2 regions of the Streptomyces sp. RK9 genome follow, and region 1 is predicted to be linked to the other one. Evidence: riboswitches for the same ligand, from Rfam matches in the RefSeq annotation. Region 1 holds a riboswitch; the other holds the start of a gene.
The links. A riboswitch is a leader RNA that binds a small molecule or an ion and turns the genes downstream of it on or off. The one in region 1 is predicted to bind cyclic di-AMP.
Positions count from the first base shown of each region.

Region 2: it holds a riboswitch for cyclic di-AMP, as region 1 does, so the genes downstream of both, AB6L24_RS23460 (M23 family metallopeptidase) here and AB6L24_RS20730 (transglycosylase family protein) in region 1, are expected to answer to the same signal.

Region 1 covers NZ_CP173704.1:131,848-135,047, forward strand. The annotation lists gene eno (phosphopyruvate hydratase) at 1-917, opposite strand, end outside; gene AB6L24_RS20730 (transglycosylase family protein) at 1,328-2,044, opposite strand; cyclic di-AMP (ydaO/yuaA leader) riboswitch at 2,049-2,232, opposite strand; gene AB6L24_RS20735 (transglycosylase family protein) at 2,436-3,200, opposite strand, start outside.
Region 2 covers NZ_CP173704.1:759,742-762,941, forward strand. The annotation lists gene AB6L24_RS23460 (M23 family metallopeptidase) at 1-1,081, opposite strand, end outside; cyclic di-AMP (ydaO/yuaA leader) riboswitch at 1,093-1,228, opposite strand; gene AB6L24_RS23465 (PP2C family protein-serine/threonine phosphatase) at 1,459-2,664, opposite strand; gene AB6L24_RS23470 (MFS transporter) at 2,847-3,200, opposite strand, start outside.

The DNA.
Region 1 (3,200 bases):
TTGTCGCCCAGCTTGTCGGTGATGACCTTCCAGCCCGCCCAGTCGTCCTCGAACAGCGGGTCCTCGATGGACACGAGCGGGTACGCCTCGACGAGCTCGGCGTAGTACTCGGTCATCTCGGCGGCCGAGCGGGACTTGCCCTCGAACTCGTACTTGCCGTCCTTGTAGAACTCCGACGCGGCGACGTCGAGGGCGAGCGCGATCTGCTCGCCGGGGACGTAACCGGCCTGCTTGATGGCCTCGACGATGAGGTCGAGGGCGGCGCGGTTGGAGTCCAGGTTCGGCGCGAAGCCGCCCTCGTCGCCGAGGCCGGTCGACAGGCCCTTGGTCTTCAGGACCTTCTTCAGCGTGTGGTAGACCTCGGCGCCCCAGCGCAGCGCCTCGGAGAAGGACTCCGCGCCGATCGGGGCGATCATGAACTCCTGGATGTCGACGTTGGAGTCCGCGTGGGACCCGCCGTTCAGGATGTTCATCATCGGAACGGGCAGCAGGTGCGCGTTCGGGCCGCCCAGGTAGCGGAAGAGCGGCAGGTCGCTCGCCTCGGAGGCGGCGTGGGCGACGGCAAGGGAGACGCCGAGGATGGCGTTGGCGCCGAGCGAGCCCTTGTTGTCGGTGGCGTCGAGGTCGAACATCGCCTGGTCGATCAGGCGCTGCTCGGTGGCGTCGTAGCCGACGAGCTCCGGGCCGATCTGCTCGATGACGGCGAGGACGGCCTTCTCGACGCCCTTGCCGCCGTAGCGGTTGGCGTCTCCGTCACGCAGTTCGATGGCCTCGAAGGCACCGGTGGAGGCGCCCGACGGGACCGCGGCGCGGCCGGTGGACCCGTCGTCGAGGCCGACCTCGACCTCGACCGTGGGGTTGCCTCGGGAGTCCAGGATTTCCCGGGCTACGACGACGTCGATGGACGGCACGAGCATCTCCTTATGGGATGTGACGCTAGGGGCGCATGGCGTGCACCACTGGGGGCGCGGGCTTGCGCATGGCTTGCATGGTCTTCATCGGCCCTGCGTCTCCTGAGCCTAACGGGCCCGGGAGCTTCGGCCAGCCGACCGCCCGCCCCGTGGGACGGCCATCGGGCCAATTCCCTGGGAATCCGGACGGAACCACAGGTTCTTACCGGCCGGTAGCTTCGCCCTGGGCGTACTCGGGGACGACCTCGGCGCGCACCGGGACCGGCGGGGACGCCCCCCGGACAGCACCTCGCCCCGGTGCGTACGGGGGATACGCGCACCGGGGCGAGGGAGACCCGTGGGGACGGGGGCGCTCCGCGGGGCGGAGCGGGGGCCCTGTCCGGACGGGCCGGACAGGGCGCGGGTCGGGCTCAGGCTCAGCTGAGGTGCAGCTGCTGGCCCGGGTAGATCACGTCGGCGTCGGAGATGATGTCGCCGTTGAGCTTGTACACCTTGTGCCAGCCGCCCTTGACGTCGTGCTCGTCGGCGATCTTGGACAGGGTGTCGCCCGTCTTGACCTTGTACTCGCCGTCGCCCTTCTTCACGACCTTGCCGGTCGGGGTCTGGACGGTCTTCTTCGACTCGGTCTGCGGGGCGGCCTGCTGCGGCTTCGGCTGCGGCTTGGCCTGCTGCTGCGGCTGAGCCTGCTGCGGCTGCTGCTGGGGCTTGGCCTGCTGCTGCGGCTGCTGCTGCGGCTTCTCGGCACCGCCACCGTTGTACGGGGCGCTGGTGAGGCCCACGCCACAGCTCGGCCAGGCACCCTTGCCCTGGCCCGCGAGGACCTTCTCGGCGATCTCGATCTGCTGGGCCTTGGAGGCCTTGTCGGCGGTGGCCGCGTACTTCGTACCGCCGTAGGCGGCCCAGGTGGAGGCGGAGAACTGCACGCCGCCGTAGTAGCCGTTGCCGGTGTTGATGGACCAGTTGCCGCCGGACTCGCACTGGGCGACCCGGTCCCACTGGTCGACGGTGGCGGCGTTCGCGGTGCCGGCGGCCATCAGCGGGGCGGCGACGGCGGCGCCGGTGACACCGACGACGGCGGCCGCGCGGGTGGCCTTGGACGGACGACGGTGCTTGCCCTTGCCGGAAAGCAGCATGGAGTGATCCCCTCACCGACGCCTGCGAGGTGAGCTGTCGGGTTCGGGCGGGTGAGTGCCCGGCCGTACGGCTTCCGTACGACTTCACCCCTAGCCGGTCCTGCGCGTCGCGCGGCCGCTGGCCGCTCAACGCGTGGGCCCGGCGCTTACCTTGGGTCCCCCGCTCCTGCCTTCGGCGCTCGAAGCGACGACTGTTCCCGTCCGGCCGTTGGCAGGATTCGGCGTACCGACCGGCGGGGCCCGCTGTGGCGAGCGGTCACGACCGTAGACAGGCAATCACCGGAATTTCAAAGACGATCAGGGCTTCTGAGACCCATCTCTCACTTGCCTCTCACCGTCTTTAACCCGGACATTCACCCCGAACTGCCAGTCAATTTCCGCCCGGCGACGCCTACTTCCGGTCCGCCTCCGCGGCCTCTTCCTCGCTCAGGTCGAGGCGCTGACCGGGGAGGATGAGATCCGGGTCACCGCCCACGGTGCGCTTGTTCTCCGCGTAGAGGGTGGACCAGCCGCCGTCAAGGTCGTGCCGGTCGGCGATCTGCGAGAGGTTGTCGCCGGAGCGGACCGTGTAGGTGCCCGCGGGGTCGGTGGCGTCACGCGCGTCGCGCCCTTCACCGCGCGACGCGTGGCGGCCCGCGGAGCCCGCGCCGCCCTTCTCCGTCCCGTCGGCCTCGTCGGCGCTGGAGCCGCGGTGGCGGCCGGACGGAAGGCCGGAGGAGTCCTCGGAGCCCTCCGCGGACTCGTCGGCGCCCGACGGCTCACGGCCCGCCTCGGAGCCGGCCTCGGGCGAAGTGCTGTCGCGGTCGCCGGACTTGCCGTCCTCGTCCGCGCCCTTCTCGCCCCTCTGCCCGCCCTTGTCGCGTTCGTCACTCTCGTCGGCCGAGCCGCTGTTGTCGGGCTTGCGGTGTTTGCCGGTTTCCTCGCCCTTGTCGTCCTCGGCGTCCGCGCCACGGTCCTTGCCCTTGGCGTCGGCGGCGTCGCCGGTGCCCTTGTCGCCCTTCTCGCCCTTCTCGCCGTCCTTGGAGCCCTTGGAGCCCTCGGCGCCGTCGGACGACTCCGGGGACGTCGACGGGGCGGGCGGGAGGCCCGGGTCGACGTCGGCGGCCGCGCCGCCCTTGCTGAGGCCCGCGGCCGGGCCGCAGTTCGGCCACGCGGA
Region 2 (3,200 bases), 630 kb from region 1:
CCAGCGGGTCGATGTTGGCGCCGCCGCTGGTGTGGACCTCCATGTGGAGGTGCGGTCCGGTGACGTTGCCGGTCGCGCCGACGCGGCCGATGACCTCGCCCGTGGTGACCTTCTGGCCGACGCTGACGCTCATCGAGGACTGGTGGCAGTACCAGATCTCGGTGCCGTCCTTCAGCTCCAGGACCGTGCGGTAGCCGTACGAACCGGACCAGCCCGCCGACTTGATGGTGCCCGTGTGCACGGCCTTGAGGGGCGTGCCGGTGGGGGCGGCGAAGTCGAGGCCGGTGTGCTGGCCGGAGGACCACATGGAACCGGAGTCGCCGAAGTGCGAGGTGAGGGTGTACGAGGAGGTGGGCAGCGAGAAGCTCTTGGCGAGCTTGGCGAGGCGCTCCGCCTCCGCCTTCTTGCGCGCGGCCTCCTCCTTCTTGCGCTTCTCCTCGGCGGCCTTGGCCTTCGCGGCGGCCTCCGCCTTGCCCTGCTGGGCCTTGGCCTGCTCGGCGGCCTTCTTCACGGCGGCGTCCTCGGCGGCGATGCGCTGGGCGTCCTCCGCCTGGTGCTGCTGGTTCTCGGCCTGCTGCATGATGCGGGCGCGCAGGGCCTCGCCCGCGCCGGTGGTGCCGCGCTCGGCGTCGGCGGTGGTGACGCCCGCGGAGCTGAGCGGCGCGGCGGCCGCGACGGTGGCGGTGTCGGCGCCGCCGGCACCTCCGTCGTCGTCGGATATCAGGGAGCCCACGCCCGGCAGGGACTTGGCCTCGGGGAGCTGGTCGGTGACCGCCGACATGTCCGGCATGGCGATGGAGACCGGGGGCTTGCCGCCCTGCGCGGTGGCGATGCCGCCCGCGCCCACGGCCGCGATGACGCCGACGCCGAGGACGGTGGAGCTGCGCGCGAGGCCGCCGCCGCCCTTCTTGTGGACCCGGTGCCTGCCGCGCACGGGGCGGATGGACTCCGCGGTGGGGTTCCACTCCTCCCACGGCTCCTGGGGGGCGTACCCGCCGAATCCGGTGGGACCCTCGGGTCCTTCGGCGGATTCGTCGTTCGGTACGTAGAGCGCTTCGGGGGCAGGCCGGTTGGACGCCACTGGGGCGCACTCCTTTCCTTCCTTCTCGCCTACCGGGTTAGCTGACGGGTTCGGAGCAGGAAGGTCTCCTACGGGCGTGGTGCGTGCCCGATTCACCCCAATGTGGTGGTTCCCCGGCTCCCTTGCGGGATTAGGCGCGTGCGCACGGAGCCGACTTGAGTGCCGGCTGGGACGACCGCGCTGCGTTATCGAACGTTAATAGACAGCGGTGCCGTATTCCAAGCTGTTCCGTCTGATCGTTAACGCTTACGCTACGAACACAAGGGACATCAGCGGCTGGAGTAGGGCGAGTTGAGCGGAGCCCATGACGCACCGCAGCGTTCTGGATCTCCACGGCTTGCTGACACCGCGCCAATCAGGCTGCGGAGGGGTGCCCTTCAGTCACCGACCGTGATCGGACGGCGTACGGCGAGCATCGCCAGGTCGTCCGTGGCACCGCCCCCGGTGTGCCGGCGGACCTCGTCGACGAGGGTCGCGAGCAGTGAGTCGGGTCCGGCGGGCCCGGGGAAGATCCGGCCGCCGAGCCGGGTGGCGGGGACGTAGAACTCGCCGTCCTCGTCCCGGGCCTCGGAGAGCCCGTCGGTGTAGAGCAGCAGCGTGGCCCCCGGCGGGAACGGGGTCTGGTCGGCGCGGTCCGGCCAGGTGCCGAGGTCGCCCATGCCGAGCGGCAGCGCGGGCTCGGACGGCGAGAGCACGCACAGACGTCCGTCGGCGCGCAGCATCAGTGGTTCGGGGTGGCCGCGGTTGATGATGCGTACGGTGCCCTCGTCGCCGCGCGGGATCTCCACGAGGACCGCCGTGGTGAACCCCTCGAAGGCGTCGAGCCCGTCCCGCCGCATCCCCTCCCTGGCCAGCGCCCGCTCCAGGCGCTGCGCCACCGCCTCCAGCGTGGCCTCCTGCTCGGCGGCCTCCCGGAAGGCCCCGATGACGACGGCGACGGCGGCCACCGCCCCCATCCCCTTGCCCCGTACGTCACCGACGACGAGCCGCACCCCGTGCGGGGTGTCCTGCACGGCGTACAGGTCCCCGCCGATGAACGCGTCGGCCTCCGCCGCCTCGTACCGCGCGGCGATGTCCAGGCCGCCGATCCGCGGGTCGGGCTGCGGCAGGACCGCGCGCTGGGTGGCCTCGGCGATGGACCGGGCGGAGGCGAGGCGGGCGTCGCCGCGGCGGACGACCCGGTTGATGACGACGGCGAGGGCGCCGACGGTCAGCATCGTCAGGAACTCGGTGATGACCTGGACGTCGGCGCCGTCCACGCGGTGGCTCAGGCGCAGCACGAGCACGGCGGCGCAGGACACGGCGGCGGTCGCGACGGTGGTCCGAAGCCGGAAGAACGGGGCGGTGATCAGGGGCGCCGCGGCGAACAGCGGGGACGCGGTGAACTCGGGCGGCGTGAGCATGTCGAAGCAGATCCCGGCGACGAGGAGGAGCGGGGGCAGCGCGCGGACGAGGGCCCGCTCGCGGGGGAGGGTGCGGGTGGTGCCGCCGGGGGCGATGGTTGGCTGGGAGAGGCGGGCCTTCTTACGGGGGCGGGGGTGGGCCGGGCCGCCCTGCGCACCGTCCGGCCCCCCACCACGCACAGCAACCACCACCACTCCACTCCACCGCATCAGCGCCGCGTCGGCCCATCCAGGCTTCCCGCAGCGGGAGCCCGGGGCGACCTGATGTGGGCCGAGTGGGTGAGCCGTGTGGTGGGGCGGGGACGCGCCCGGAGGCGTGCGGCCGAGCAGAACCGGCACCGCACGCCCCGGGCGCGCGAGGGTCAGGCGGCGTCACCCCCGAGCACCGGCACCGGCGCCGCGAGCCGACCGGACCTGCCGAGGGAGCGCAGCGCCAGCGCGCAGCCGGCGCCGAGCGCGGCGAGCGCGAGCCACGGCACCGCGGGCAGCCCCCGGTCGTCCGCCACGTCGAGCAGGGCGCCCATCGCGAGGTTCCCCGCGGTGATGCCGACGCCGCAGACCGTGTTGTAGAGGCCGTAGTGCGTGGCCACCCACCTCTCCCCCGCGAGCGAGACGACGGTGTCCATCTCGAAGGGGTAGAGCACGGCGTTCGCGGCCGCCAGGGCCGCCGCGCACAGCAGCAGCGCCGTGACGCCCGCGTACCCGGGTCCGCCGAG